2 regions of the Mesorhizobium sp. B1-1-1 genome follow, and region 1 is predicted to be linked to the other one. Evidence: predicted binding sites of a transcription regulator. Region 1 holds the regulator's gene; the other holds the start of a gene.

Region 1 (14,378 bases):
TCGGCCAGCCGGCGCGGCGATTCGAAGAAGATCAGCGTCGCCGGCACCGCTTTAAGCGCGTCCAGCCGCGCCAGCCGCTGCCCCGCCTTGACCGGCAGGAAGCCGGAGAACAGGAAGGCATCCGAAGGCAAGCCGGATGCGGTGAGCGCGGCAAGCGGCGCGGACGGACCGGGGATGGGCACGACGCGAATGCCCTGGTCGAGCGCCTCGCCGACCAGCCGGTAGCCGGGATCGGAAACCAGCGGCGTGCCGGCATCCGAGATCAGCGCCACGCTCTGCCCCGACTGGAGCGCCGCTATCAATTTTGGCCCGGCCTCGCCGGCATTGTGCTCGTGATAGGCCGTGGTGCGGCGGCGGATGCCGTAGCGGTCGAGCAGCACGCGCGACACGCGCGTGTCCTCGCAGGCGACCATGTCGGCGGCGGCCAGCGTCTCAAGCGCGCGCAGCGTGATGTCGGCGAGATTGCCGATCGGCGTCGCCACCAGATAGAGCGCGGGTTCGAGCGGCCGGGCCGCGATCTCGGTCTGCCCGATCACATAGCTGCGCTTTCCCGTCTCGCCAGTCACCGGTGCCTTCTCCGTCAGCGGCGCGCCCGCGTCCAGATGGAGCCGCGAAGGACGTTCCGAAATCATCCGCCCTGTTTGGCACGGCCCGCGCCGGGTTGCAAAAGCCGCTGTAATGCAAGGCGAGCGCCATTCCTTCGCCACAGTAGGGAACGAAACCGTCTTTCGCAGATTTAGCCCCTGATTCCCCCGGGAGGACAGGATGGACAGACTGACCATACAGGACGCTTTCGAGCCCTACTATGCAGGCCGCAAGCGCTTTGCCGCGCAAGGAGACGGGAAGCCGCCCGCCACCACGGACGGCAAGCAGGGGCCCGCGCGCCGCCCGCCACCAGAGATCAAGCTACCCGACAACGAACCCGACAGCACGACGGAGCACTGACCGGACGATGCCCAATCGCTTCGATATTTTCATCACCCGTCTCGAAACCAAGAACGCCCGCCACGGCGCAGCACTACCCTCGATAAGCGACCAGCACCGCGCCCGCCGCGATAAGGGCGACGCCAAGCCAGTTCGCACCGGTGAGCCGCTCGCCGAGAAAGACCGTGCCAAACACCGCCACAAGCACGACGCTTAGCTTGTCGATGGGCGCCACCTGCGCCGCATTGCCGATTTTCAGCGCGCGGAAATAGCAGAGCCACGAGGCTCCGGTCGCCAGTCCCGACAGGCTAAGGAAAAGCCAGGTCTTCCCGGAGATCGAGGCCCACGATTGGAATTGGCCGCTGGCGGCGAGGATCGCCGCAAGCACGACCAGGATGATGGCTGTCCGGATGAGGGTGGCGAAATCGGAATTGATGGTCTCGATGCCGACCTTGGCGAAGATCGCCGTCAGTGCCGCGAAAGTCGCCGACAACAGCGCCCAGAATTGCCAGGAGAGCGGCAGGTTCATTCGGATAGCCTCACCGGTCGGGTCTCAACTCAGATACCGCGAAACAGCCGCCTCCAGAAGCGTAATCTTGGCTTCGAGATTGGGAGCAGCATCCCCGCCTACCGTGCCAGATCGGCCACCACGGCGTCGAGCACGATCATGCCGGCGGGCGTGGCGCGCAGGCGGGCGTTGCCGATCGGCGCCACCAGCCCTTCGCCTTGCAGCACCGACAGCCGCGCGCTCGACAGGCCGCGCCCGGAAAACGCTTCGTAACGCGACAGGTCGATGCCTTCCGCCAGCCTCAGTCCCATCAGCAGGAACTCGTCAGCCTCTTCGGAGCGCGTCAGGGTCTCGCCGCCGGTGACGCCATGGCCCTTGGCCTCGACCAGATTGGCCCAGGTTTCCGGCATCCTCTCCGCGATGGTCACGACGCGGTGGCCGTTCTCGACGAAGCGGCCATGCGCGCCGGGGCCGACGCCGACATATTCGCCATAGCGCCAGTAGGTCAGATTGTGCCGGCTTTCGGCACCCGGCCGGGCGTGGTTTGAGATCTCATATGCCGGCAAACCATGGGCTGATGTCACCTCTTGCGTCAGCGCATAAAGGTCGGCGGCGTGGTCGTTGTCGGGGATGATGAATTTCTTCGCCGCGTGCAGCGCGTGGAACGGCGTGCCTTCCTCGATGGTCAGCTGATAGAGCGACAGATGGTCGGCGGCGTGGCCGATCGCCTGTTCGAGCTCCGATGCCCAGGCCTCCGGCGTCTGGCCTGGCCGTGCGTAGATCAGGTCGAAGGAGAGCCTTGGGAATATCTCCCGCGCGAGCCCGATCGCGTGCAGCGCCTCGTCCACATTGTGCAGCCGGCCAAGGAAGCGCAAATCCTTGTCGTTCAGCGCCTGCACGCCGAGCGAGACCCGGTTGACGCCCGCAGCGCGATAGCCGCGAAAGCGTTCGGCTTCGACCGAGGAGGGATTGGCCTCCAGCGTCACCTCGATGCCGTCGGGCACCGTCCAGTTCTTCGCCACGGCGTCCAGGACCCTGGCCACCGTTTCCGGCTTCATCAACGACGGCGTGCCGCCGCCGAGAAAGATGCTGGTCACCTCGCGTGGGCCGGTGCGCTGGCGCATCGTCGCCAGTTCCGCCTCGAAGGCGGCGGCAAAGCGCTCCTGGTCGACCGGCTGGTGGCGGACATGGCTGTTGAAGTCGCAATAGGGGCATTTGGCCGCGCAGAACGGCCAATGCACATAGACGCCGAAACCGGGGCTGCGGTCGAGCGGCATGGTGGCGCCGGGCCTGATCATGCCGAGCCTAACCGGGCCAGACCCAATCGGGCTTGGGCGAATTTCTGGAAGGCGCGGGCGCGGTGCGACAGCGCCGTAGCCTGGCCGGGTTTCCAGCCGTGTTTTTCCTCGGCACTCATCTCGCCGAAGGTCTTTTCGAAGCCGTCGGGCAGGAACACCGGGTCGTAGCCGAATCCGAGCTCGCCGCGCGGCGGCCAGACCAACGTACCTTCGGCCTCGCCGCGGTAATATTCTGCCTCGCCATCGGGAAAGGCGAGGCAGATGACGGCGACGAAGCGTCCCGTGCGCTGCGCGGGCGTGGCGGCGCCGACTTCCTGCAGCGCCACTTCGGTGCGCTGCATGGCGATGCCGAAATCCCTGCTGCCATCAGGCGTTTCGGCCCAGTTGGCGGTGTAGACGCCGGGCGCGCCGTCGAGCGCGTCGACGCACAGGCCCGAATCGTCCGACAGCGCCGGCAGGCCCGTCGCCTTGGCTGCGGCGAAGGCCTTGATATAGGCGTTCTCCTCGAAGGTTGTGCCGGTCTCCTCGGGTTCGGGCAAGCCATAGTCCTTCGCCGATTTCGCCTCGAATCCGAATGGCGCCATCAGATCGGCGAATTCGCGCAGCTTGCCTTCATTGTGGCTGGCGACGACGATCTTTTTTCCGTCGAGAGAATGCATCAAAGTCCCCAGATTCTCGGCTCGGCGAATTCGATCGAATTGCCGGAGGGATCGCGGATATAAAGCGAGCGGCCGCCTTGCGGCCATTCGAATTCGCTTTCGACAGCGATGTTCTCCGCCTTCAGATGGGATTTCCAGCGGCTGATTTCATCGGCGGTCGCCGCAAAGCAGAGATGGCCTTCGCCCGATGTGCCGTGTGGCGGCACTTTCAGCCTCGCGTCGGGCGCGGGCGGGACCTTGGTCGCCTCGGCGTTGAAGATCAGCAGCACGCCGGCTCCGCAACGGAAGAAGAGATGGCGGCCCTCGACCTTGCCGAGAGGAGTGAGGCCGAGGATGTCGGTGTAGAAGGCTTCGGCAGCGGCGAGGTCGGTGACGTAAAGAGCGGATTCAAGAATGGCAGAGGGGATCACGAGGCACCCCCCTCTGGCCTGCCGGCCATCTCCCCCGCAAGGGGGGAGATTGGCAGCGTGAGCGCCCGCTCATGGTATTCTATGCTGATTACTGGCGAAGCTCGAGACAACAGCCGATCTCCCCCCTTGCGGGGGAGATGCCCGGCAGGGCAGAGGGGGGTGCCCAGGCTCCGCATGAATAAACTACGCCACCGCCATCTGCTGCAAACTCACCAGCCTCTGGATGCCTTTCTTGGCCAGGCCCATCAGCTCGGCGAACTGCCCTTCCGAAAAGGGCTCGCCCTCGGCCGTGCCCTGGATCTCGACGATGCCGCCCTTGCCGGTCATGACGAAATTGGCGTCGGTGCCGGCCGAGGAATCCTCGAGATAGTCGAGGTCGATGACCGGCTGGCCGTCATGGATGCCGCAGGAAATCGCCGCGACATGGTCCTTCAGTACCTTGGCGACGCTCACCATCTGCCGCGCTTCCATCCAGCGCAGGCAATCGTAGAGCGCCACCCAGCCGCCGGTGATGGAGGCGGTGCGGGTGCCGCCATCGGCCTGGATGACGTCGCAGTCGACGGTGATCTGCTGCTCGCCCAGCGCCTGCAGGTCGACCACGGCGCGCAGCGAGCGGCCGATCAGCCGCTGGATCTCCAGCGTGCGCCCGCCCTGCTTGCCGGCGGAGGCCTCGCGGCGCATGCGCTCGCCGGTCGAGCGCGGCAGCATGCCGTATTCGGCCGTAACCCAGCCTTTTCCGGAATTGCGCATCCAGCCCGGCACCTTTTCTTCCAGGCTTGCCGTGCACAAGACATGCGTGTCGCCGAACTTCACCAGGCACGAGCCTTCGGCATGTTTGGAGACGCCGCGCTCGAAGGAGATGGCGCGCATTTCGTCGAACTGGCGTTTGGAGGGGCGCATTCGGCCTGCTTTCTTGTCAGCTTTTTTGAATCTTGGCCGGCTTTTAGACGCATGCGGGGCACGGCGTAAAGGAAAATGGACCGGCGGCCGCAAACGCGGCGACACCGGGGTGATCGCGCAACACGACACCGGGGTGATCGCAAGTGCGACACCGGCTGATCGCGCAACGCGACACCGGGTTGCGCGCAGCGCCGCGAAGTCTATATCCTTGAACCGGAGGTTATGGCCGAAATGACCAAGGCAGTCGATCCCGCTTCGCAGTCGCTCGCTCTTCACGCGCCGGCACTTCAGGCGCTCGACATGCGTTCGCGCGACATCTTCCGGCGTATCGTCGATTCCTATCTGAGGGACGGCGAGCCCGTGGGATCGCGCAGCCTGTCGCGCATCCTGCCGTCCTCGCTGTCGCCCGCCACCATCCGCAACGTGATGAGCGATCTCGAACATCTCGGCCTGATCTACGCGCCGCACATCTCGGCCGGTCGCCTGCCGACGCAGGCCGGCCTGCGCTTCTTCGTCGACGCCTTCATGGAACTGGGCGACCTCTCCGACGAGGAGCGGCGCAGCATCGAGGCGCAGGTGCGAGCCTCCGGCTCGGGCGCCACGCTGGAACACATGCTGACCGAGGCCAGCCAGATGCTGTCGGGCATGTCGCGCGGCGCCGGCCTGGTGCTGGCCGCCAAGAACGAGGTGGCGCTCAAGCACATCGAGTTCATCCAGCTCGAGCCCACCAAGGCGCTGACCGTGATGGTGTCGCAGAACGGCGACGTCGAGAACCGGGTCATCGATCTGCCGGCCGGCATCACCGTCTCGCAATTGCACGAGGCCTCGAATTTCCTCAACGCCCATATTCGCGGCCGTACGCTGGCCGAGGCGCGGGCGGAGGTCGAGCGTATCAAGGAAGAGACAAGGGCAGCGCTCGACACGCTGTCGCAGGACCTGGTGGAGAAAGGGCTGGCGGTGTGGGCCGGCGCGGAAAGCGGCCTGCCGGCGCGCCTGATCGTGCGCGGCCGGGCCAATCTGCTCGAAAACGTCACCGCCCAGGCCGACATCGAACTCCTGCGCCACCTGTTCGAGGACATGGAGACGCAGGACGGGCTGATCCAGCTGCTCGACCTCGCCGAGGCGGGACCGGGCGTGCGCATCTTCATCGGCTCGGAAAACAAGCTTTTCTCGCTCTCCGGCTCGTCGCTGGTCGTGGCGCCTTACCGCGACAAGGACGCCCGCGTCGTCGGCGCGCTCGGAGTCATCGGCCCGACCCGGCTCAACTATGCCCGCATTGTCCCGATGGTCGACTATACGGCGCAGCTGATATCGCGCATGCTGCGCTGAGAGCTGGGATCGATCCAGACGGCCGAGGAGAGAAAAGATGGCGCTGGAATCGTTCAAGGCCCAGATCAGCCTGCTGCTGGAGGAGATGGTCAACCAGCCTGAGGATGTGCGCGAAGTGCAGGAGCAATTGCGCGAGAAGCTGCGCGAAATCCGCGCCATGGGCATGCCGCTGCCGGCCGATCTCGTCGAACTGGAAAAGAACCTCGACGCCGATCTCGACGCGGATACCTGACCCGAATTCCTTCAACTCCCCGTGTCGTCCGGAACGACTGCCGAGCCCGCCCGTTCCCTTGGTGCATGTGACCTCGGTCTTGGGACAACGACATGCATAGCGAAGCGAGAAGCTGGAGACTGGGATGATCAGACTTGCCGGCGCCGTGGCGATCCCCGCAGCCTTGCTTTTCGCCGCGACGGCATTGGCCCAGCAGGCAGAGCCGGTTCTGAAGGGCGCGGCCGCATTCGGTGACTGGCGGGCCGACGAGCCGGGCGTGCGCCGGCTGATCAGCCCGCAGGACCAGCCCAGGCCCTATGTCACCAGATCCGCCTCGAACAGCGCCGGTCCGGTGCAAAGGCCGCAAGGCGCCGAGCCGCGGCTGCCGGCGGGCTTTTCGGCGGAACTGATCGCTTCGGGCATCGACAATCCGCGCGTCGTGCGCGTCGCGCCCAACGGCGACCTGTTCGTCGCCGACAGCGAGGCCAACCAGATCCGCGTCTACCGTCTCGGCGAGGGCAGCGCGAAACCTGTCAGGGACGGCATCTTCGCCCGCAATCTCAACCGGCCCTACGGCATCGCCTTCTATCCGCCAGGGGACAGCCCGCAATGGATCTATGTCGCAAACAGCGACAGCATCGTGCGCTTTCCCTACCGCGATGGCGACCTGGAGGCCTCCGGCGAGCCGAAAACCATCGTCCGCGATATTCCGGCCACTCATCATTGGACCCGCGACATCGCCTTCTCGCCGGACGGCAAGACGCTGTATCTCTCGGTCGGCTCCGGCTCGAACGCCGCCCAGGACATGGCAAGGAAACCGCGGGGCGGGCTCGACGCCTGGGCCAGGTCGAAGCCGCTCGGCGCCACCTGGGGCGCGGAGGAAGGCCGCGCCGACGTCAGGGCTTTCGACCCGGACGGTAGGAATGGCCGCATCGTCGCCACCGGCCTGCGCAATTGTTCGGGCATGGCCATGCAGCCGGCGGCGGGCGCGCTGTGGTGCGTGGTCAACGAGCGCGACGCGCTCGGCGACAACGTGCCGTTCGAATATGCGACCGAAGTGAAGGAAGGCGCCTTCTACGGCTGGCCCTGGTACTATATCGGCGACAATGAGGATCCGCGCCACAAGGGCGCGCGTCCCGACCTTGCCGGCAAGGTCACCGTCCCCGACATTCTGATGCAGGCGCATTCGGCGCCGCTCAACATCGCCTTCTACGACGGCAGGAATGTCCGCGCAGGATCCGGTTTTCCGGCCGAATACAGGGGCGACGCCTTCGTCGCCCTGCACGGTTCGTGGAATCGCGGCAACAGGACCGGCTACAAGGTGGTGCGGCTCAAGTTCAAGGACGGCAAGCCGACCGGCGAATATGAGGATTTCATGACCGGCTTCGTCACCTCCGGCGGCGAGGTCTGGGGCCGGCCGGTCGGCGTGGCGGTGGCGAGCGACGGCGCGCTGATCGTCACTGAGGACGGCAACGGCACCATCTGGCGCGTGACCTACGGCGACGGCCGGTCCTGATCCGCTGGGAGGCCTCGAGCACGGGGCATGCCTGGTGCAACCAAATCCGGCTCCAGGCAATTCCCGCCCGCGAAACTCTGTGCGACAAGGCGCCGTCCCAGCAGTTTCGCGGACGCAAGGCTCAATCCATGACCCTCACCGGCTTCCTCGCCTACAGCGCCGCCCTCGGCTTGGCCGCGGCCATTCCCGGCCCCGGCGTCACCGCGCTTGTGGCGCGCGCGCTCGGTTCCGGCTTCCGCTCGTCGCTGGCCATGTCCTTCGGCCTGATGCTCGGCGACCTCCTTTATCTCACCGCCGTGGTGCTTGGGCTTGCCTTTGTCGCGCAGACCTTCGGCCTGGTGTTCCTCGCCGTCAAATGGGCCGGCGTCGCCTATCTCGCCTTCCTCGGCTGGCGCTTCTGGACCGCCGGCATCACGCCCGAGACGGTCGAGGCCAGGAAAGGCAAGGGCGGGCTGGCGTCGAGCTTCCTCGCCGGCCTGACGGTGACGCTCGGCAATCCGAAGACGATGATCTTCTATCTCGCCATCACGCCGACCATCGTCGACCTCAAGACCATCACGCTGGCCGACTACGGCATCCTCGCCGCACTCACCGTCCTCGTCCTGTTCGTGGTGCTGGTGCCTTATCTGGCGCTGGCGGCCAAGGCGCGCTGGTTCCTGCGCTCGCCGCGCGCCCTGAAGGCGCTGAACCGCACCGCGGCCGGTTTCATGGTCGGCGCGGCGGCGGCGATCGCCGCCCGCCAATAGGGCCATTTTTGCCAAGGCATTCCGCCGGACTAGCTTTTGCGGGAACGCTTTTCCGAGGCCGAGGCGTTTTAGACACGGGCCCCACTCGGATATTTTCGGGCGACGGTCTATCTTGCGTCCGTGGAAGGCCTATCTTGGCGGCCATCCGTCTGAGATCAGTTCCATCCGCCTGACATTCTGGGAGCCAAACCAATGAACAAGTTCGCCGCCTCCGCTCGTGTTCCCGGCCGTGGCCGCATCTACAATTCCATCACCGATACGATCGGCGACACGCCACTGGTGCGGCTCGACAAATTCGCCAAGGAGAAGGGCATCGTTGCCCATCTCCTTGCCAAGCTCGAATTCTTCAACCCGATCGCCTCGGTCAAGGACCGTATCGGCGTGGCGATGATCGAGGCGCTCGAGGCATCGGGCAAGATCGCTCCCGGCAAGACGACGCTGATCGAGCCGACTTCGGGCAATACCGGCATAGCGCTTGCCTTCGCTGCCGCCGCCAAGGGCTACAAGCTGATCCTCACCATGCCCGAGACCATGTCGGTCGAGCGCCGCAAGATGCTGGCGCTGCTCGGCGCCGAACTGGTGCTGACCGAAGGGCCAAAAGGCATGAAGGGCGCCATCGCCAAGGCCGACGAACTGGCGGCCACCATCCCCAACGCCATCATCCCGCAGCAGTTCGAGAACCCGGCCAATCCCGAGATCCATCGCACGACGACTGCCGAGGAGATCTGGAACGACACCCATGGCGAGGTCGACATCATCGTCTCCGGCATCGGCACCGGCGGCACCATCACCGGCGTCGGCCAGGTGCTGAAGAAGCGCAAGCCTTCGCTGCATGTCGTCGCGGTCGAACCGGAAACCTCGCCGGTGCTGTCGGGCGGCCAGCCTGGCCCGCACAAGATCCAGGGCATCGGCGCCGGCTTCGCGCCAAAAATCCTCGACACCACCATCTATGACGAAATCGTCACGGTCTCGAACGAGGATTCGGTCGCCAATGCCCGCCTCGTCGCCCGGCTGGAAGGCGTGCCGGTCGGCATCTCCTCGGGCGCCGCTTTGCAGGCGGCGATCGTCGTCGGCTCGCGGCCGGAGAACAAGGGCAAGAACCTGGTGGTGATCATCCCGTCCTTCGCCGAACGCTACTTGTCGACCATCCTGTTCGAGGGCTTGGGGGCGTAGGGTCTTCGTTGGGCGAAGCGATACGGCGCGTCGCCTGTCGAGTTCCGACACGCTCTCTTCTGCCCTGCCGGGCGCTTAACACAAAAGGCGCTTAGCCTGGCCCGCTGAAAAAACCCGCGGTGGCGGCTGCCACGGGCTTGAGCAGCGCCCTGCTTCCGGTTCATATCGCCCCCGGCCCCCGCAGGGCCGGCGGAGGACCTCATGTACAAGCTCTACACCCGTCCCGGCAGCGGCGGCTTCGTTGTCGAGGCGGCCCTGGCGCTGGCCAAGGCGCCGTTCGAGCAGATCGACGTACCGAAATCCGACCGGCCCGATCCCGCTTTCCTCCACATTAGCCCGCTGAACCAGGTGCCGGTGCTGACCTTGCCGGACGGCCGCTCGCTGACCGAATCGGCGGCCATCTGCATCCTGCTCGCCGAACGCCATCCGCGGGCCGGACTGGCGCCGGCGGCCGATGAACCGGCCCGCGCCGACTTCCTGCGCTGGATGGCGTTCATGTCGTCCGCCCTCTATCCGGCGGTGCTGCGTTTCTACTACGCGCCGCGCTACACGGCCGACGCCGACGGCGCCAAGGCCGTCAAGCAGGCGGCCGTGGCCGAGATGGACCGCGGCTTTGCCGTCATCGACGCCGCCTTGCGCGGCCGCGACTGGCTGGCAGGCGAGGCGATGTCGGTGGCCGATATCTATCTGGCCATGCTGGTGGCCTGGCATCCCGACAGCGGCAAGGCACGCACCGCCTGGCCCGACATCGAACGCCTGTGGGCCAGGCTTCGCGAGCACCCGCTGATGAAGACGCTCAACGCATCGCACGAAATGTGGCCGGGCTGAACAATTCATCGGCAAAGCACCGCGCTCAGGCATTTCAATGCCTGAGCGTCGCGCGTTTTCCCTGCAGGAAGCGGCGTACCGCCGGATCGCTTTCGAGGCCGATCGCACGGTCATAGGCTTCGACCGCCTGCGGCACCTGGCCGAGCCTGGCCAGAAGGCCGGCGCGCGCGGCCCAATAGGGCTGGTAATCATTGAGCCGCTTGTCGTCGCCAAGCACGTACAGCGCCGCCAGCCCCGCCACGGCGCCCTCGGCTTCGGCGATCGCCACCGCGCGGTTGATCGCCACCACGGGCGATCGTGCGATCGAAAGCAACGCGTCGTAGAATTCGCGGATCGCCACCCAGTCGGTCTCGCCGCTCAGCCGCCGCGCCGCGTGAACGGACTGCACGGCCGCTTCGAGCTGGTAGCGGCCGATGGCGCCCATGGAGGCGGCGCGGCCGAGCAGGGTTTCCGCCTCGTCGATCAAGGCATGATCCCAAAGCGCATGATCCTGCTCGGCGAGCGGCACATAATCTCCGGACCCATCGCGGCGCGCGGTACGGCGCGCCTCGGCGAACAGCATCAGCGCAAGCAGGCCCAGCGCCTCCGGTTCGTCCGGCAGCAGCGAGGCCACCAGCCTCCCGAGCCAGATCCCTTCGGTGGCCAGGTTCCGGCGCCGCGTCTCTGTGCCCGCCGGGTCGGACCAGCCCTCGGCGAAGGTCGCGTATATGGCCTCCAGCACGGTATCCAGGCGCTCGCCGAGTTCGGCTCGCTCCGGTACGCGGAACGGAATGCCGGCTTCACGGATGCGGGCCTTGGCCCGCACCAGGCGCTGGCCCATTGTCGCCGGCGGGACCAGGAAGGCGGAGGCGATCGTCGCGGCGTCGAAACCAAGCACGGCCTGCAGGATCAGCGGCGCGCGGACGCCAGGTTCGATCGCCGGATGCGCGCAGGCGAACATCAGCCGCAGCCGTTCGTCGGGCAGGTCCTGGTCGGTCATGCACGCCTCCGCCTCCTCGGCAATCAGCTTGAGATGGTCGCGGCCGGCTTCGCTGGTGAGCCGCCGCCGCACCGCGTCGACACGCCGCCGCCTTGCCACGGCAAGCAGCCAGGCCTCCGGCTTTTCGGGCACGCCGGTTCGCGGCCAGCGTTCGAGCGCCGCGGCAAAGGCGTCGGCCAGCGCGTCCTCGGCGGCGGCCACGTCGCGCGTGGGCGCCGCGAGCCAGGCGACCAGCTTGCCGTAGCTTTGCCGGGCGGCGGCCTCGGCGGCTGCCCGGGCAATCTGCGAGCTGCTGTCCATCACATCGTCATTTCTTGGGCATGTATTCGGCCATTTCCCAAATCGGCCGCAACTCGACCGTGCCTGTGCTGGCCGCCGGGCAGCGCGCCGCCCATTCGATGGCGGTATCGATGTCGGCCGCTTCGATCATGTAGAAGCCGGCAAGCTGCTCCTTGGTGTCGGCATAGGGGCCGTCGATCACGTTGGTCTTGCCGTCGGTGATCCGCACCGAGGTGGTTGCCTGAGTCGGGCGCAGCCTTTCTCCGGCCAGCCACGCGCCGGATTTCTTCAACGCTTCGGTATAGGCGCCATAGGCCGCGCTCATCTGTTGAGCCTTCTCGATCGGCGTGTTCGCCAGTGCGGCTTCGTCGTTGTTGATCAAAAGCATGTATCGCATGGGTCTTCTCCCGTGGTTTCGTAGGCCGCGTCCTTGCGAGCCGGACATATGTCGCGCGGCAAGGGCCGATTTCGACAGGTGCCGGAAAAAATCTTTCGGCCACGGTCGCGTCCCGCGCAAGCCGGAGCTGTTTCCGCATCCATTCAACCGTTCGTCTAATGAATGCAATTGCGGGTTGGCATTTGCGGCCCGCCGTCTAAACTCGGCCGGTTCGCATCGAGGAGGTGGTGCGGCAGCCAATATTTTCAGGGAGGAAACCGGATGTTCCATTTCAGAACGAAGTTCGTTGCAGCCGGCGCAATGGCGCTTTCGCTTGGGCTCGGCATTGCCTCGGCCAGGGCACAGGAATTCATCAACGTGCTGACCGGCGGCACGTCGGGCGTCTACTACCCGCTCGGCGTGGCGCTGTCGGAAATCTACAGCAAGGGCATCACAGGCGCCCGCACCCAGGTGCAGGCCACCAAGGCTTCGGTCGAGAACCTCAACCTGCTGCAGCAGGGCAAGGGCGAGATCGCCTTCGCGCTCGGCGATTCCGTCAAGATGGCCGCCGAAGGCAATGCCGAAGCCGGCTTCCCCGGCAAGCTCGACAAATTGCGCGGCATCGCCGCCATCTACCCCAACTACATCCAGATCGTCGCCAGCCAGGAATCCGGCATCAAGACCCTGGCCGACCTCAAGGGCAAGAGCCTGTCGGTCGGCGCGCCGGCCTCCGGCACCGAGCTCAACGCGCGTGCCATCTTTGCCGCCGCCGGGCTGAAATACGAGGATCTCGGCCGGGTCGAATACCTGCCCTTCGCCGAATCGGTCGAGCTGATCAAGAACCGCCAGCTCGATGCCACGCTGCAGTCGGCCGGGCTTGGGGTCGCCTCGATCCGCGACCTCGCCACCTCGGTGCCGATCAATGTCGTCGCGGTACCGGCCGAGGATGTCGCCAAGATCGGCGCCCCCTATCTGTCGGTGGTTATCCCCAAGGGCACCTATGAGGGCCAGGCCGAGGACGTCGCGACCGCGGCCGTCGGCAATTTCCTCGTCACCCGCGCCGATGTCTCCGACGAGACGGCCTACCAGATGACCAAGCTGCTGTTCGAGCATCTCGACCAGCTCGCCGCCGCCCACGCCGCCGCCAAGGCGATCGACCCTGCCAAGGCGCTCGACGGCATGCCGGTGCCGCTGCATCCGGGCGCGGAACGCTATTACAAGGAGAAGGGGCTGCTGAAGTAGGCGAGGACTATCTGAGATGTCTTCGCACTGTCATTCGCTCATTTTGGAGTGCGTCGGATGAGCGAAGCAGCCGACGGCAAATCCTCCACCTTCCATCTCCCCGTCGCCGAAGAGCAGGTCGAAGGCTTGCCGCCGGGCTTTGGCGACGGCATCGCCGGCAAGGCTGCCTTCCTCATCGCCGTCGCCTTTTCCGTGTTCCAGATCTACGTCGCCGCCTATGGCAGCATCCCGAGCCAGGTGGTGCGGGCCATGCATGTCGGTTTCCTGCTGCTGCTCGGCTTTGGCCTGATCGCCAACCTGCGCGCCCGAAGCCTGCCGGCCAAGGCCGTGTTCTGGGCGTTCGGCGTGCTCGGCTTCGGCACCGGTCTCTACAATTGGGTGTTCTACACCGACCTCATCCGCCGCTCCGGTTTCCTCACCACGCCGGATCTTGTCGTCGGCGCGGTGCTGGTGGTGCTGGTCTTCGAGGCGGCCCGGCGGTTGATGGGACTGCCGCTGGCGATCATCGCTTTCATCTTTCTCGCCTATTGTTTCGTCGGCAACCATCTGCCGCCGCCCTTCATCCATCGCGGTTACGATTTCGCCCAGCTCGTCGACACTTTCGCCTATGGCACCGAAGGCATATACGGCACGCCGGTCTATGTCTCGGCCGCCTATATTTTCATCTTCGTGGTCTTCGCCGCCTTCCTCGAACGCGCCGGCATGATCGCGCTGTTCAACGATTTCGCGCTCGGCCTGGTCGGCTCGTGGCGCGGCGGCCCGGCGCAGGTCTGCGTTTTGTCCTCGGCGCTGATGGGCACCATCTCCGGCTCCGGCGTTGCCAATGTCGTGGCCAGCGGCCAGTTCACCATCCCGTTGATGAAGCGCTTCGGCTTCCGCTCGGCTTTCGCCGGTGCCGTCGAGGCGACCTCCTCGATGGGCGGCCAGATCATGCCGCCGGTGATGGGCGCGGTCGCCTTCATCATGGCCGAGACGCTGAACATCCCCTATGCTGAAGTGG
Region 2 (14,378 bases), on a different contig from region 1:
CCTCGTAGGCCATGACGCCTTCGCAGCGCAGCCGGGCGGGCAGCGCGTTCAATGCCTTCGACAGCGCGCGCGGTTCCGCGAACCCGCCCCGATGCAGCCCGACATCGATCTCGAAAGCGATGCGCAACCCGACGTCGAGTTCGGCGGCCAGAGCGCCGTATTCCGCCAGTCTCTCTTCGCTGTCGATCAGCCAGCAGACGCGCGACCAGTCGGCGGTGCCGCTTGAAATCGCTTGCCTTGCCGCGCCGACCGGCATCGGCTTGCCATAGAGCATGTCGGCATCGGGAAAAGCGTCGAGCACGGCCCTTGTGATCGGCGGATGAAACGTCATGAAGCGATGGGTGCCGAGCGCCTCGGCGACGTGCGAAAGCAGCGGCAGGCAAGCAAGCGACTTGTCGACCAGCCGCATGGCAAGGCCGGGCGCCAGTCTCTGCTTCACCAGGTCGATGTTGCGGTCCAGCCGGTCGCGGTCGAGCACGAGACAAGGCTGAAAGACGCCGGCCGCCCTCAACGCATCCGACAGCGTGGTGAAATAGCCGCTCATCGACCGATGCCGAACAGGCCGGCCATGTAGGGCGAGACGAAACGGTTCTCGGGATCAATGTCTCGCCGAACAGCCATCGCATCATCCCAGCGCGGATAGAGCTTTTTGAAATCCGCCGCCTTCAGGCTGTGCATCTTGCCCCAATGCGGCCGGCCGCCATGCCTGCGGAAGATCGGCTCGGCCGCCCGCATGAAGGGCTCAGGGTCGTTGGCGGCATCGTGGTGAATGGCGATCGAGCAGGTCAGACGCTTGTAGAAGGGCGAAAGCCAGAACATGTCGGGTGCCACCGAGCGCACCTCCATCGGAAAATAAACTTCCGGAAAGTGCTTCTCGGTCAGCTCGATGATCTGCGTGATCACCTTCGGCCCCTCCTCGAAGGGCAGATGATACTCCATCTCGTTGAACTTGGTCTGCCGGTCGCTGGCATAGACGTTGAGCCAGTCCTGCACATAATCCTCGGCCGGCACCTTCTTCACGGCGCCGCGGATCAAAGAGCGGCGCAGCCACGGCAGCCGGCGCAGCCCCCGGCTCAGCTTGCGTAGTGTCGCCAGGCCGGCCTCGTCGTCGTCGGTCGGCCTGGTGGTCGGGTTCGCGTCGCTGAGGTCGCTGGCGATGAACTGCGCGTAGCCGGAAAACGGAATGTAGTAGAATTCGGCCGACCGGTGCGCGGCCATCATCATCTCGAAATCGCGCAGCATGTCGGCGATCGGCAGCACCCATTTGCGGCGGCGCAGCCGGTAGGTCGCGATGTTGTTCAGCGTGACTTCGGTCAAGATGCCGAAGGCGCCGAGCGCAACGCCCATCGCATGGATCATGTCCTGGTCGCGGGTCCGATCGAATTCGCGCAACTCGCCCCGCCCGTCCACGATCTGCACCGTCTCCAACCGGGTGTGGTAAGCGCCCAGCGTCAGCCCGGAACCATGGGTGGCGGTGCCCAGCGCGCCGCCGATCGCCTGACGGTCGATGTCGCCCATATTGGGCAGGCCCTGGCCCAGGCCTTGCAGTATGTGCATCAGCGGGCCGAGCCGCGTCCCTGCCCGCACCCGCGCGCGATGGCTTTGTACATCGTGCGAGACCAGCCCCTCGATCTTCTCCAGGGAAACGATCGAGCCTTGCGATGCCACCAGCGGCGTGAAGGAGTGGCCAGCACCCGCCACGCGCAGCGGCCCAGGTGCCGTGCGCACCAGATCGGCAAGCTCGCCGGCGTCGGTTGGAGCGGCGACCAGCTTCGGCTCGGCGCGCACGAAGCCCGACCAGTTGCTCCAGTTCCGCGCGGTGATCGTCGACATCCAGCCGTCCCGTCAGACGCGCCGACGGCGCATAGTGGCCACGAACAGGCCAAGCAGGGCCACGCTGGCAAACCCGCTTGCCGCGGCGAATTCCGGCACGGGCCGGAAATCCTTGCCGTCGATGAGCAGTGACGCCGCGACCGGCCCGATCGCCAGGCCGAAGAGCTGTGCAGCCGGCACCAGCAGCACGGCGGTACGCGTCTCGTCCGCCGTGATCGCCAGCCGGATCTGATAGGGTACGATGAACAACAGGATGAAGCCCATGACCAAGGCGGCGATCCAGAATGTCGTCAGGCCAGGTGCGCTGGCAAGAACAAGGGAGGAGACCAGCGCGACGGCACCGATGGCCGTAATGGCAATGCGGTAATCGATGCGCGCCTCGAACACGGTCGCCGTCATCGCGCCCAGGACCTGCGTCGCCAGGCTGGCCGAGACGATCAGACCGACGGTCCAGCTATCAATCCCATACTGCGCACCGAGCGGTTCCAGGAAGGCCCAGATCGCGCCGAAGAACATGAAGTAGCAGAAGACCGACAATAGCGCGGTGATCGAAGGAACCGTCAGCACATTGGCCAGGTTCTCCTCTTTCGGCAGGTCGGCGTAGTCACCGGGTACGGTGAAAGCGGCCGCCAGCGAAACGACGCAGACGACGGCAAGCACGATGAAGCCGCCGGACGACCCCGCCTTGGGAATGACATAGAGTGCCAAAAGCAGAGCGAGCGCACATTGCGCCAGGGTCTGCAGCGTCACGAAACAGCCGCCGATGCGCTCCGCCCGTCGCGAACGGGCGATCAGTTCGGTGGTGATCGCGACCAGACCACCTTCAGCCAGCCCGGCGATGGCGCGGGCGGCGATCAACGCATTGGCGCTTGCGGCATGGGCGGTCCATACATTCGCCAGGGCCAGCAGGATCAAAAGGACGGCGCTTTTCCAGCGCATGTTGCGCGCGGAAAGCAGCATCGCCACCACGGCTGAACCGATGGCGATCGCGATCATCTCCGCCGTGGCGACCAGCGCCAGTTCATCGCCGCTGACATGGCCCTCGGTGTAGAGCGCGCCAAGCAGCACGGGCTGAAGCCCGAGGATCAGCAGCCCGACCGAGCCGATCCATAATGCGGAGCCGAGCTCGACGCCGGTCGGGTTGCCGACCAGCCAATCGCCATTTTCCGCTTGTACGGCTTGCGTCGCAGTCACGAGGCGCCTCCCAACGTCCTTGCAGTGCGATAAAAAAGCTGACAACTTGTCAGCATTACGAAACTGATACTTGATCATGTTTCTTGTCAACCGGGAATTTTGAAGCTCTCGCGAGAGATTGGGCGCATGGCGGAAGCAAGGCGGATGGCGACGGCGCCGAGGCGCAGGCCCAAGCAGGAGCGGAGCCGCGAACGCATCGACGCGATCCTTTCGACGACCATGCGGCTGATCGGCGAAAAAGGCATCGACGCGGTGACGATGAAGGAAGTGGGCGCACTGGCGGGCGGACCGATCGCCACCGTCTACCATTATTTCCCCAACAAATCGGCGATCCTGGCGATGCTCTATGAGCGCTTCTCGGAGGAAAGCCGAGCACGCTTCGGCGAGATCATCGCCGAAATAAGTGGGCTTGAGGACGTGACGGCTGCCGCGGACCGCATGATCGAGGACTATTACCGGCGCGTGGCCGACGACCCGGCCATCCAGGATCTGCAGAACGCGATACAGGCTGACAAGGCGCTGCAGAACCTCGACATTGCTGAGACAAGGCACCAGGCCAAGATGTTCTGCGACCACGTCGCTCCGATGCTGCGGCCCGACCGGCGCGAAGACTTCGCGCGCGTGGTGTTCCTGATCTTCCAGCTTGCCGGCGGCGTCGTGCGGCTAGCGCTGACGCAGGACGAGAAGGAAGGCCGCCGCACGATCGACGACTACAGGTCCATCATCCATACGCAGCTGAGATTGTTTCTGTAGTTTTCGGCGGCGGCTTTCGCGCCCCTCTCCCGTGACATCGACACGTCTTGCGTATCGAAGTATCGGGCGGCAGGATCTCTGACCGATAGCGGCAGAGCACCCCTCCGCGCCTTGTTTTGCCGTCGATTGCGGGAGGAACCGGCGCATTTCGCATGAAAGGCCAGCGGCAACTGGCACGTTCTGCGAGCGGGCTTTCGCGGAAAACAAAATTTCGCGCCGCTGCCCGCTCGCGCGCGCCTTGACTCTCGCCAGCCAGCAGCCTATTTCACCGCCACGTTAGCACTCGCCCTGGGTGAGTGCTAACCACAGGTCCGGTACCGCCGGGCTTTGTAGATTGTCCGGCTTCGCCGGACGGAGGAACTGTTTCTCACCGTTCTCATCGAGGAAGAAAACATGGCAAAGTCGAAGTTCCGCCCGCTTCATGACCGCGTGGTCGTACGCCGGGTCGAATCCGAATCCAAGACCGCCGGCGGGATCATCATCCCCGACACGGCGAAGGAAAAGCCGCAGGAAGGCGAGATCATCGCCGTCGGCTCCGGCGCCCGCGACGAAGCTGGCAAGCTCGTGCCCCTGGACGTCAAGGCTGGCGACCGCATCCTGTTCGGCAAGTGGTCGGGCACCGAAGTCAAGCTCAATGGCGAAGACCTTCTGATCATGAAGGAATCCGACATCATGGGCATCATCGGCTGAATATCGGCCTTTCCATCAACTGAATCTTGAATCTTCGGGCTCGATCCGAGCCCCTGCCAGGAGTTGAACATGGCTGCCAAAGACGTAAAATTCTCCCGCGACGCCCGTGAGCGCATGCTGCGCGGCGTCAACATCCTCGCCGACGCGGTGAAGGTCACGCTCGGCCCCAAGGGCCGCAACGTCGTCATCGACAAGTCGTTCGGCGCACCGCGCATCACCAAGGACGGCGTCACTGTCGCCAAGGAAATCGAACTTGAGGACAAGTTCGAGAACATGGGCGCGCAGATGGTCCGCGAAGTCGCTTCGAAGACCAACGACATCGCCGGCGACGGCACCACGACCGCGACCGTTCTGGCGCAGTCGATCGTCCAGGAAGGCCACAAGGCGGTTGCCGCCGGCATGAACCCGATGGACCTGAAGCGCGGCATCGACCTGGCCGTGACCGAAGTGGTCGCAGCTCTCGGCAAGGCCGCCAAGAAGATCAAGACCTCCGAGGAAGTCGCCCAGGTCGGCACCATCTCGGCCAATGGCGACGAGTCGGTCGGCAAGATGATCGCGGAAGCGATGCAGAAGGTCGGCAACGAAGGCGTCATCACCGTCGAGGAAGCCAAGACCGCCGAGACCGAGCTGGAAGTCGTCGAAGGCATGCAGTTCGACCGCGGCTATCTCTCGCCCTACTTCGTCACCAACCCCGATAAGATGGTTGCCGATCTCGAGGACGCCTACATCCTGCTCCACGAGAAGAAGCTCTCCAACCTGCAGGCCATGCTGCCGGTCCTGGAAGCGGTCGTGCAGACCTCCAAGCCGCTGCTCATCATCTCGGAAGACGTCGAAGGCGAGGCCTTGGCCACGCTGGTCGTCAACAAGCTGCGCGGTGGCCTGAAGATCGCCGCCGTCAAGGCTCCGGGCTTCGGTGATCGCCGCAAGGCCATGCTGGAAGACATCGCCATCCTCACCGGTGGCCAGGTCATCTCCGAAGACCTCGGCATCAAGCTCGAGAATGTCGGCCTCAACATGCTCGGCCGCGCCAAGAAGGTGTCGATCTCGAAGGAGAACACCACCATCGTCGACGGCGCCGGCAAGAAGGCCGAGATCCAGGGCCGCGTTGCCCAGATCAAGCAGCAGATCGAGGAGACCACCTCGGACTACGACAAGGAGAAGCTGCAGGAGCGTCTGGCCAAGCTCGCCGGCGGTGTTGCCGTTATCCGCGTCGGCGGTGCGACCGAAGTGGAAGTGAAGGAAAAGAAGGACCGCGTCGATGACGCCCTCAACGCGACCCGCGCGGCCGTAGAAGAAGGCATCGTTGCCGGCGGTGGCGTGGCCCTGCTGCGCGCTTCGGGCAACCTCAAGGCCACCGGCGTCAACTCCGACCAGGCCGCCGGCATCAACATCGTTCGCCGCGCACTGCAGGCCCCGGCCCGTCAGATCGCTGCCAACGCCGGTGCGGAAGCATCGATCGTTGCTGGCAAGATCCTCGAGAACAAGGGCGCGACCTTCGGCTACAACGCCCAGACCGGCGAATATGGCGACATGATCGCCATGGGTATCGTCGATCCGGTCAAGGTCGTGCGTACGGCTCTCCAGGACGCGGCCTCGGTCGCCGGCCTGCTGGTCACCACCGAAGCCATGATCGCGGAGGCTCCGAAGAAGGAGTCGGCTGGCGGCGGCATGCCTGGCGGCATGGGCGGCGGCGGCATGGGCGGTATGGGCGGCATGGACTTCTAAGAAGTCCATAAGCACGCCCATGAACTAACAATGCTCAAGCCCGCAAGCGGGCTTGAGTGGCGGCATGGACTTCTAATCCAGCCATCTGCTTTATGCATGCGGAAAGGGCGGCAGCGATGCCGCCCTTTTCTTTGCACATTCAGGCTTTGCTTCAGCGTGGTCGGTTGGAACCAGCGTCAGACAGCAGTGCTCTCCGCTTGCCGCGTCGCCTTGCCGGCGAGGACTGCCTGCTCGATCAGGGTAGCCACCTCATCGGCCACGACGTTGATCGATGAGCGATCGCGGGTGGCGCGGGCAATCACCATCAGGCCTTCCAGCGAGGACTCGACCAACAGCGCCAGCGCCCGTGCGCGGCGCTCGACCACCCCTGCCCTGACAAACGCCTGGCGCAGCAGGCCGATCCACTGCTCGAAAGCGGAGCGGCAGATTTCCTCCAAGTCCGGCACGTCGTTCGGCGCATCGAGCACGACCGGCGCGATCGGGCAGCCGAGCGAGAATTCGTTGTCCTCCAGCATGCGAGCGACCGACTGGTAAATGTGGTGAACGGCAACCGCCGGATCGCTTTCCGCCGCCAGCTCGGCGCCAAGCCTCTCAGTCACCTCGGCCACGCTGGCGCGCGTCACTTCGACGACCAGCTGATCCTTGCCACCGGGAAAGTGGAAATAGAGCGAGCCGCGCGGGGCGCCGCTGGCGCTCAGTATGTCATTGAGCGAAGTGCCGTGATAGCCGCGCCGCCTGAGCAGCAATCCGGTCGTTTCGAGTATGCGGGCTCTCGTATCGTTCGCCATGTCAACCTCTGTCAGGAGAGATCCTTATAAGCCTTGCCAGAAATATGACAACTGGTCTACATAATATGTAGATCAGTCTATATAATCGAGAGCCGAAATGCGCAGCTATCGTCTTGAGGGTTTGGGCGGAACCGAATGTCTGGTGATGCGGGAAGAGGTGCGACCGGAGCCAAGTCCCCAGGAGATCGTGGTGCGGGTGCGCGCCACCTCGCTCAACCGACGCGATACGATGATCCTCAATGGCACCTACCCCCTGACACCGCGCCGCGGGATCGTTCCGCTCAGCGACGGCGCCGGCGAGGTCGTCGCCATCGGCGATGATGTCACACGCTTTGCCGTCGGCGACCGTGTCACCGGCAGCTATTTCGCCCGCTGGATCGATGGCCGCATCAATGCCGGACTGATCGACCAGCTCGGCTGCACGCTGGATGGCATGCTCGGCGAGTACGCCGTGCTTGACGAGCAATGGGCGGTGCGAGTTCCCGAGCATCTCGACTGGCGCGAGGCGGCAACGCTGAGCTGCGCCGGCCTGACAGCCTGGAACGCACTGACCGGGGCGGAGATTCCCAAGCCCGGCCAATGGGTTCTAGTCATAGGCTCGGGCGGCGTCTCGCTGTTCGCGTTGCAGTTCGCCAAGCTGCTCGGCTGCCGCGTCGTCGCCGTCACCTCTCGCGCCGAGAAGGTCGGCAAGCTGCGGGCGATGGGGGCCGACCTCGTCGTCTCCTCGACCGACATGCCGGAATGGGGGGCGATGGTGCGTGGCGAAACCGGCGGTATCGACCTTACCGTCGAAACCGGCGGCCCGCCGACCTTCGCGCAGTCGCTGATCGCCAGCGCGCTTTATGGGCGCATCGTGCTGCTCACCATTCAGGATGCGAAGGGCGCAACGGTGCAGATCCCGGGCGCCGTCTATCAGCGCAGCCTCGTCACAATCGGCCGTCTGTTCGTCGGCAGCCGCGCAAACCTCGAAACGATGCTCAACGCCGTCTCGGCGCACCGGTTGAGACCGGTCATCGACAAGGTCTTCCCCTTCGCCGAGGCCCGCGACGCCTACCGCTATTTCCAGCAAGGCGACGTGTTCGGGAAGGTCGTCATCGACGGAGCCTGATCTTTCACATCGATCGAACCAGAAGGGAGAACAGCAATGACAATTCGTGAAGCTTCGGCCGAGTGGCAAGGCACGCTGAGGGAAGGTTCAGGCCGGCTGCGGCTCGGCAGTGGTGTGTTCGAAGGCGCCTATTCCTTTCCGTCGCGTTTCGAGAACGGCCCCGGCACCAACCCGGAAGAACTGATTGCGGCCGCGCATGCCGGCTGCTTCTCGATGGCGCTGACCTTCATCCTTGGCCAGGGAGGTCATATTCCCCGGGACATCCGCACCATCGCCAGGGTGCACCTCGGAGCGACGGAGGCCGGGCCGACCATCACCCGCATCGACCTTGAAACGGCGGTGGACGCCGCGGGGCTCGCCGAAGACCAGTTCGAGCGCCTTGCCCAGTCCGCCAAGGCGAGCTGTCTCGTTTCGCGCGCGCTGGCCGGCGTGGCCCAGATCAACCTCAAGGCGACCCTCGTGGGTACCGCCGCGCAACAATAAATCAGGAGAAGCACGAGATGAGCAGCATCATGGACAGCCATCCAGAGTCGCGGCGGACAGCCGAGATCATGCGGCGCTTCAACGATGTGTTCCAGTTGCACGAACCGTCGGCGCTCGCCGAGCTGGTGGGCGAAGACTGCGTGATTGAAAACACCGTGCCGGCACCGGACGGTGCGCGCCATGCCGGCAAGGCGGCCTGCGTCGGGCTATGGACGGCGATCGCGACCCAGCCCGGCACGCGCTTCGACATCGAGGAGACCTTCGTCGCCGGCGAGCGGGCGACGATCCGCTGGCGCTACTGGATGGCGGACGGCAATTCGCTGCGCGGCGTCAATCTGATGCGCGTCGAGGGCGGGCGGATCGTCGAGGCGATGGGCTACGTCAAGGGATAGGCCGGCTTCACCATATGAGTTACTCCTAATACACATCGGTTTGTGCTAGGAATAGAGTCCGACCGCCATTCGACGATCGAGAAAGACCATAGGGAGGACTAATGTCATGAACATCAGAACCGCCTGCTTTGGAGCACTCGCGTTGACCGTTCTCAGCGGCACGGCACTTGCCGGAGCGCTCGACTCGCCCAAGATGATGGAACCGTTCTTCACCGATGCGAGCATGAAGACGATGAAATCCGACGCCGAGATGAAAGCCGCCTGGGCAAAAATGTCCAAGGACGACCAAGCCATGATGATGAAGGAATGTCAGGATGCGGCGATGAGCAAGCCGTATGCCCCGTTCTGCGAAAAATTGAAGGCGCTCGGCGGCGCGAACAAATGATTGCCGGCTAGTCCGGAGTTGAAGAACAAAAGAAGGCGGGCCAAGGCTCGCCTTCTCATTGTTCGGCATCGATTTCGTGCCAAGGCGAGGCGAACGAATTCTACCTGTCCGCCAGCGCAAGCTTGGCGCCGAGCATGACGAAAGCGCCGGCGAACGTGCGGCGCATCCAGGTCAGCACCCTCGGCCGCGACGCGACATGGCTGCGGATCGAGGCGGCGAAGATGCCATAGCCGACGAAGATGACGAAGGTCAAAAGCATGAAGACGCTGCTCAGTTCCAGCATCTTCGACAGCGCGTGCGGCTCGGTCGTGCTGACGAACTGCGGCAGGAAGGCAAAGAAGAAGATCGACAGCTTCGGGTTGAGCACATTGACGAGGATGCCTCTCGCAATCACCTTGCCGGTGGAGCGCGGCGCGACATTGTCCTCGACGTTCAGACCACCCCTCTCCTTCAGCGTGTTCCAGGCCATGTAAAGGAGGTAGGCGACGCCCAGATATTTCAGCGTCTCGAAGGCGACCGCGCTGGTGTGCAGGAGCGCGGCGAGGCCGGTGATGGCGGCAGCCATATGCGGGATGATGCCGAGCGTGCAGCCGAAAGCGGCGACGATTGAGGCGCGGGCGCCGCGGGAAAGCCCGGCGCTCAGCGTGTAGAGGACGCCGGTGCCGGGCGAAGCCACCACGATCAGCGACGTCAACAAGAATTCGATGCTCACGATTTGGTCCTCCGCTGTGCTGCCCGGCGGGCAGCGTAGCAGCGAAATCCCCGTGCACAAGCCGCGGCGCCGTCAGATCAGAGGACAGGCAGCCCGTGCGCCCGACGCGCCATCAGGCAATCCTCGTCGCCGGGCATGCAGGCGCGGCAGACATCCGGGCGCAGCTCGTAGATGCCGCAAGCGGTTGCCTTGCCCACTTCGCCACAGAGGGCCGAACAGCGCGGGCCCTCGCAACGCATACCCGACAGATCGGTCGCGACATACTTGTCCGGGATACGGTCGAGGTGCGCGTCGTCCTCGGTGGAAAAGCGCGGCCACTCGGCCGAGTAGGAGCAACAGGCGCCGCAGCTCTGGCAATCAAATGCCGGGACGGTGCCTCGTTGGGGCGATGAAAGGCTGGCTGCGGTCACCAACGAGAACGGTCCCTGCACAGCAGATTGCGGTCGGCGTCTTGCGGCAAGGCGCTATTTCTTCTTGCCTGCCTTGCGCGACGGCGCCTCGGTCGGCGACTTGAATAGATCGGTCGCGGCCTCGGCAGCGGCATCCGCCTTCGGCGCGGCACCCGGCTTGACCGGCTTTGCAGCGGCGGCGGGCGCCGGCGGTTGGTCCTTGGCGGAGAATTTTATGGCCATCTCAGTCCTCGTCGGCGAAGCGCGATGGTGCGCGCGGACTGCGCAAACGGCCGATCAGGGCCGAAACCGCCGTTATGTTCATTTCCTCAGGCGACCAGTTCCTCGCCTCCGCGATGTGATGCGGCGCCAGTTCGCGATGCGTGCTGCCGCTGTAGGCGGCGTCCTGATGGGTCACCGGCTCGCGGGTCTTGGCGTCTTGGCGGACATATTCGATCAAATAGTTCGGGCACTCGGCGCGGCCCCGCACGCCGACGCGCACCTGTGCATCGCCATGGACGCGCTTGCAGCGTTCGAGTTTTTCCAGCACACGCCGGACATATTCGACTGGCTTGTCCAATGTTTCGACCATGTCGGCGATGGTCGCATCAGCGGCGATGGGTGTCGCCGGCACACGCTTCGTCGCCATCAGCGTCTTCCGGCCCGTTTCGGCAACGCCGCCTGTGCGGCCGCCGCAGCCATTTCATCTGCCTCTTTTTCCAGGCGCAGTTCGCGCAAACGCGCGGTCTTGGCTTCACGCGCCTCGGTGAGGGCATCGCGTTCGGAAATGATGCGGTTGAGCGACATCGACTGGGTTTGCGTCTTGCTGAACAAGGGCACTGCCTGATCAGCAGCTGTTTTCGAATTGGCGGTCAAAATCTTTCTCCTGTCAGGAGTCTCGTGCCGATAGGGCAAGACCGGTCTTCAGTCAGGACCCACGCACAAAAGCATTGGGGCGGCGGATTCAATTTGCTGGAGCGTCCCTTAGCACGTTCAGGCCGACGCGCAGCGCATTTTCGACGGCGAGACCCACAAAGTGAAAAAGGCCAGGCACCGCCTGACCTTCCATGAGAGCGTCGCGCATCCAGTGGATGCACAGGACGCTCCGGCACGCAGCGTGCGAAAACTCAGGTTTCCGCCGCCATGCGCCCGAATTCGCCATTCACCAGTGCCAGTACATCCGTGGTCACCGGGAAGGCTGAATCCTTTTTCAGGCCGCCTTCAACTGGTCGGCCGACATCTTGCCGGACTTGTTGTCGCGGACCATCTCGTAGCCGAGCTTCTGGCCCTCGACGATGTCACGCATGCCGGCGCGCTCTACGGCCGAGATGTGGACGAAAACGTCGGCAGAGCCGTCGTCAGGCTGAATAAAACCAAAACCTTTGGTGGCGTTGAACCATTTAACTGTGCCGGTGCTCATGACGAACCCTTTCCATGGCAAATACTCGTTCGCCGTCATGCGGATGCACAACGTCGTTTGTCTCGATTTTTGATGTGGGAAGTTCGTCAAAGGCGCGCTGCAAAGCGCGGATAACAAAAGTCAGTCAACAAATATCGACAAAGGTCTTGTAAGCTATTTAAACGGCCATGTCAATTCTTGGCTCACCCGCCGCGACGGTTCACGCCAATCGGGCACTGAACAAAGCGGCCCTAAAAAAATCTGGACGCCGGGAGCCATTTCGGTCGAAGCACGTTTCATGGTTGTCGTCAGCAATTCACGAGAGCAATCGAAGGAAAAGCGAACGGCAAAGACGCCCCCCGCACGATAAAAGGTGCGAGGGGCGTTTTCTTTCGGCCCCTACATCGCGGCGGTCATCATCGGCGGCATCTCGTAGCGGAGGCCGAGGCCCGAGCGCACTGCCAGGTCGACGTCAGTCAGCGTCCGGGACGAAAAGGCCGCTGCGGGCTTTCATGTCTGGAACGGTTTGCTGAAGGCGTTGGTGAATGTGACCCCGCCGTGATCGTCGCTGGCTTCGCCCAGCACGACATCCATGCCATCATTGGTGACCCGCGCCAGTGCGAACCCGCCCATATAGGCCGCCTTTGGCTTGAAGAGATCAAGGCCGTCGCGCTGATAGATCATCGGCACCTCGTGCTGATGGCCATGGAAGATGGCAATCACGTTGTAGCCTTTCAGGGCCGCAAGCAGTGCCTGACGGTCCGCATCGCTCCACCAATGCGGCGGCCCCTTGCCGTCGTCGTCGAACGCCTTTTTGGCGGGATCCCATCGCTCAGTCGAAAAATTATCCCAGCCATAATGCTGAAACAGGATGACCGGGCGGCCGTCCGCCGCATAGGTCGCCAAATCCTGCTTCAGCCAGGGCAGGCTGCTGTCCGCGCCATGGCCGGTGTCGCCAGCGAAACGGTGGGTCTGGACGAGATGCAGCCCGCCCCAGTCCCACGCATAGCAGTCGGTCTCGACATCGTAGTCGGTGGCTGGAACCGGTGGCTTGAAGAACACGCCGGCACGGTGATTGACTTCGACATAGTCGCGCATTTCGCGCCGGTACCAGTCAACGTGATGCCGCGGGCCGTTTTGGTCGAGGTCATGATTGCCGAGCCCGACATAGACTGGAACATGCACGCGGTCAGGCCCCATGCCTTGCTGGTAACGCTGGCTGAATTGCAGCAATTGCGTGCCTTCACTCGGCTGGGTGATCTGACCACCGCCATCGTCGGTCATGTCGCCGCCGATGACGAGGCCGAGCGGCGTGCCGATTCGGCTGCCGGCGGAGCGTAGGCCCGTCGGGACGCCGCCGATCTCGACGGGCCATGTCTTGTCGCCAATGCCGTTCAGAGCCGCCACATTGCGCAGCAAGGCAGCGTCGGTCTTGCCTTCCTGCTGGCAATTGGGACTCAAGCCGCTGGCCATGCGGCAGGCATGGACATCGGCGATGAACAGGAAGGTGGCGTCGACAGGCTGAATGCGCTGCCCGGTCTGGCCGAGCGCCGGGCGTGGAAGCGCAAGGGCCGTGGCAAGACCGGCGGCCCGCGCCAGAAAACGGCGTCGTGATACCGATTTTGGTGAGAAGCGCTTCATCATGGGTTGAAGTTCAGCACGGACACCGGTCAGCAGTAAAGTTCAGCGCCCGGTCCACGGCTGCCCTCCCCCAGAACGGAACTGAGTTGTAGGGATCGTTCCCGTTCTCGGCATCAAAGGTTTCCCGGTGGCAGCAATATCCTGCGACGCCGCCTCGTTGCGGCCATGGGCGAAGCTTGGGCGACACTCTGCTCCAGCCCCGCCAGGCAATCGCGCAACATGCCGGCATCCTGCGCCGTCTTGGCCATCGACATCGCGCCGGAATAGGCCGCGACGGCCAGGGCGGCGAAACGCTGCGGGTCGGTGTCCTGCTCCCTGCCCGCCTGCTGATCAGCCCGGACCTTGTCGGCGATCGCCTGGCGCCAGCCGGCAAAAATGCCGGCAAGGGCGGCGCGCAATTCGGCATCGGCGAGCGACAGTTCATGTGCAAGGTTGTTGAGGGGACAGCCGCGCACGAAGCCTTGTTGCTCAAGTTCCGCCGCCACGGCTTCGAAGGCTGCACGCACGCCTTCGCGCGCCGAAGCGGCCGCCCGCAAAGGCGCCATCCATGTTTCTTCGACCGCCGCGGCCACACGCTCTTCGATCACCGCCAGCGCCAACGCTTTCTTGGTCCGGAAATGATGATGCAACGCGCCGCCGCTGACACCCGCCGCCGCCATCAGATCGCCGAGGCTGGACGCGTGATAGCCGCGTACCTGAAAGGACTCCTGCGCGGCATCGAGCACTCTGTTGCGCATGCCTTCGGGATCATTGGCGCGCTTCTGGGCATGCCCTGTCATCGGGAATCTCCACCGTGCCCCTCCAGGAGGGAAGAAAAAGAAGCTAGCAGATTGACAAAACAGGACAACCGGTCTGTTTTATAAAACAGGATGATCACCCTGTTTTT

Evidence for each region. Region 1 encodes HrcA, which represses chaperone genes, less so after heat shock. Its sites were predicted from a motif close to GTTAGCACTCNCNNNNNGNGAGTGCTAAC; they were not measured.
Region 2: a site for HrcA is predicted at 4,056-4,084, ahead of groES (co-chaperone GroES). Genes of this name have one in related genera too.

What each region holds. Positions count from the first base shown of each region.
Region 1 covers NZ_VFWW01000003.1:269,931-284,308, reverse strand. The annotation lists gene rsmI (16S rRNA (cytidine(1402)-2'-O)-methyltransferase) at 1-566, opposite strand, end outside; gene FJ986_RS06985 (hypothetical protein) at 766-945, shown strand; gene FJ986_RS06980 (EamA family transporter) at 1,019-1,453, opposite strand; gene hemW (radical SAM family heme chaperone HemW) at 1,552-2,730, opposite strand; gene rdgB (RdgB/HAM1 family non-canonical purine NTP pyrophosphatase) at 2,727-3,389, opposite strand; gene FJ986_RS06965 (VOC family protein) at 3,389-3,799, opposite strand; gene rph (ribonuclease PH) at 3,983-4,699, opposite strand; gene hrcA (heat-inducible transcriptional repressor HrcA) at 4,931-6,028, shown strand; gene FJ986_RS06945 (hypothetical protein) at 6,066-6,260, shown strand; gene FJ986_RS06940 (sorbosone dehydrogenase family protein) at 6,385-7,755, shown strand; gene FJ986_RS06935 (LysE family translocator) at 7,884-8,501, shown strand; gene cysK (cysteine synthase A) at 8,694-9,674, shown strand; gene FJ986_RS06925 (glutathione S-transferase family protein) at 9,876-10,502, shown strand; gene FJ986_RS06920 (RNA polymerase sigma factor) at 10,537-11,781, opposite strand; gene FJ986_RS06915 (YciI family protein) at 11,789-12,157, opposite strand; gene FJ986_RS06910 (TAXI family TRAP transporter solute-binding subunit) at 12,419-13,378, shown strand; gene FJ986_RS06905 (TRAP transporter permease) at 13,436-14,378, shown strand, end outside.
Region 2 covers NZ_VFWW01000001.1:266,447-280,824, reverse strand. The annotation lists gene FJ986_RS01425 (DSD1 family PLP-dependent enzyme) at 1-544, opposite strand, end outside; gene FJ986_RS01420 (D-arabinono-1,4-lactone oxidase) at 541-1,833, opposite strand; gene FJ986_RS01415 (MFS transporter) at 1,846-3,027, opposite strand; gene FJ986_RS01410 (TetR/AcrR family transcriptional regulator) at 3,154-3,780, shown strand; gene groES (co-chaperone GroES) at 4,174-4,470, shown strand; gene groL (chaperonin GroEL) at 4,540-6,195, shown strand; gene FJ986_RS01395 (TetR/AcrR family transcriptional regulator) at 6,372-6,983, opposite strand; gene FJ986_RS01390 (NAD(P)-dependent alcohol dehydrogenase) at 7,081-8,091, shown strand; gene FJ986_RS01385 (OsmC family protein) at 8,128-8,574, shown strand; gene FJ986_RS01380 (nuclear transport factor 2 family protein) at 8,592-8,966, shown strand; gene FJ986_RS01375 (hypothetical protein) at 9,073-9,351, shown strand; gene FJ986_RS01370 (LysE family translocator) at 9,452-10,063, opposite strand; gene FJ986_RS01365 (YkgJ family cysteine cluster protein) at 10,141-10,476, opposite strand; gene FJ986_RS30355 (hypothetical protein) at 10,528-10,695, opposite strand; gene FJ986_RS01360 (hypothetical protein) at 10,697-11,101, opposite strand; gene FJ986_RS01355 (hypothetical protein) at 11,101-11,328, opposite strand; gene FJ986_RS01350 (cold-shock protein) at 11,663-11,872, opposite strand; gene FJ986_RS01345 (metallophosphoesterase) at 12,362-13,495, opposite strand; gene FJ986_RS01340 (TetR/AcrR family transcriptional regulator) at 13,606-14,271, opposite strand; gene FJ986_RS30660 (hypothetical protein) at 14,268-14,378, opposite strand, start outside.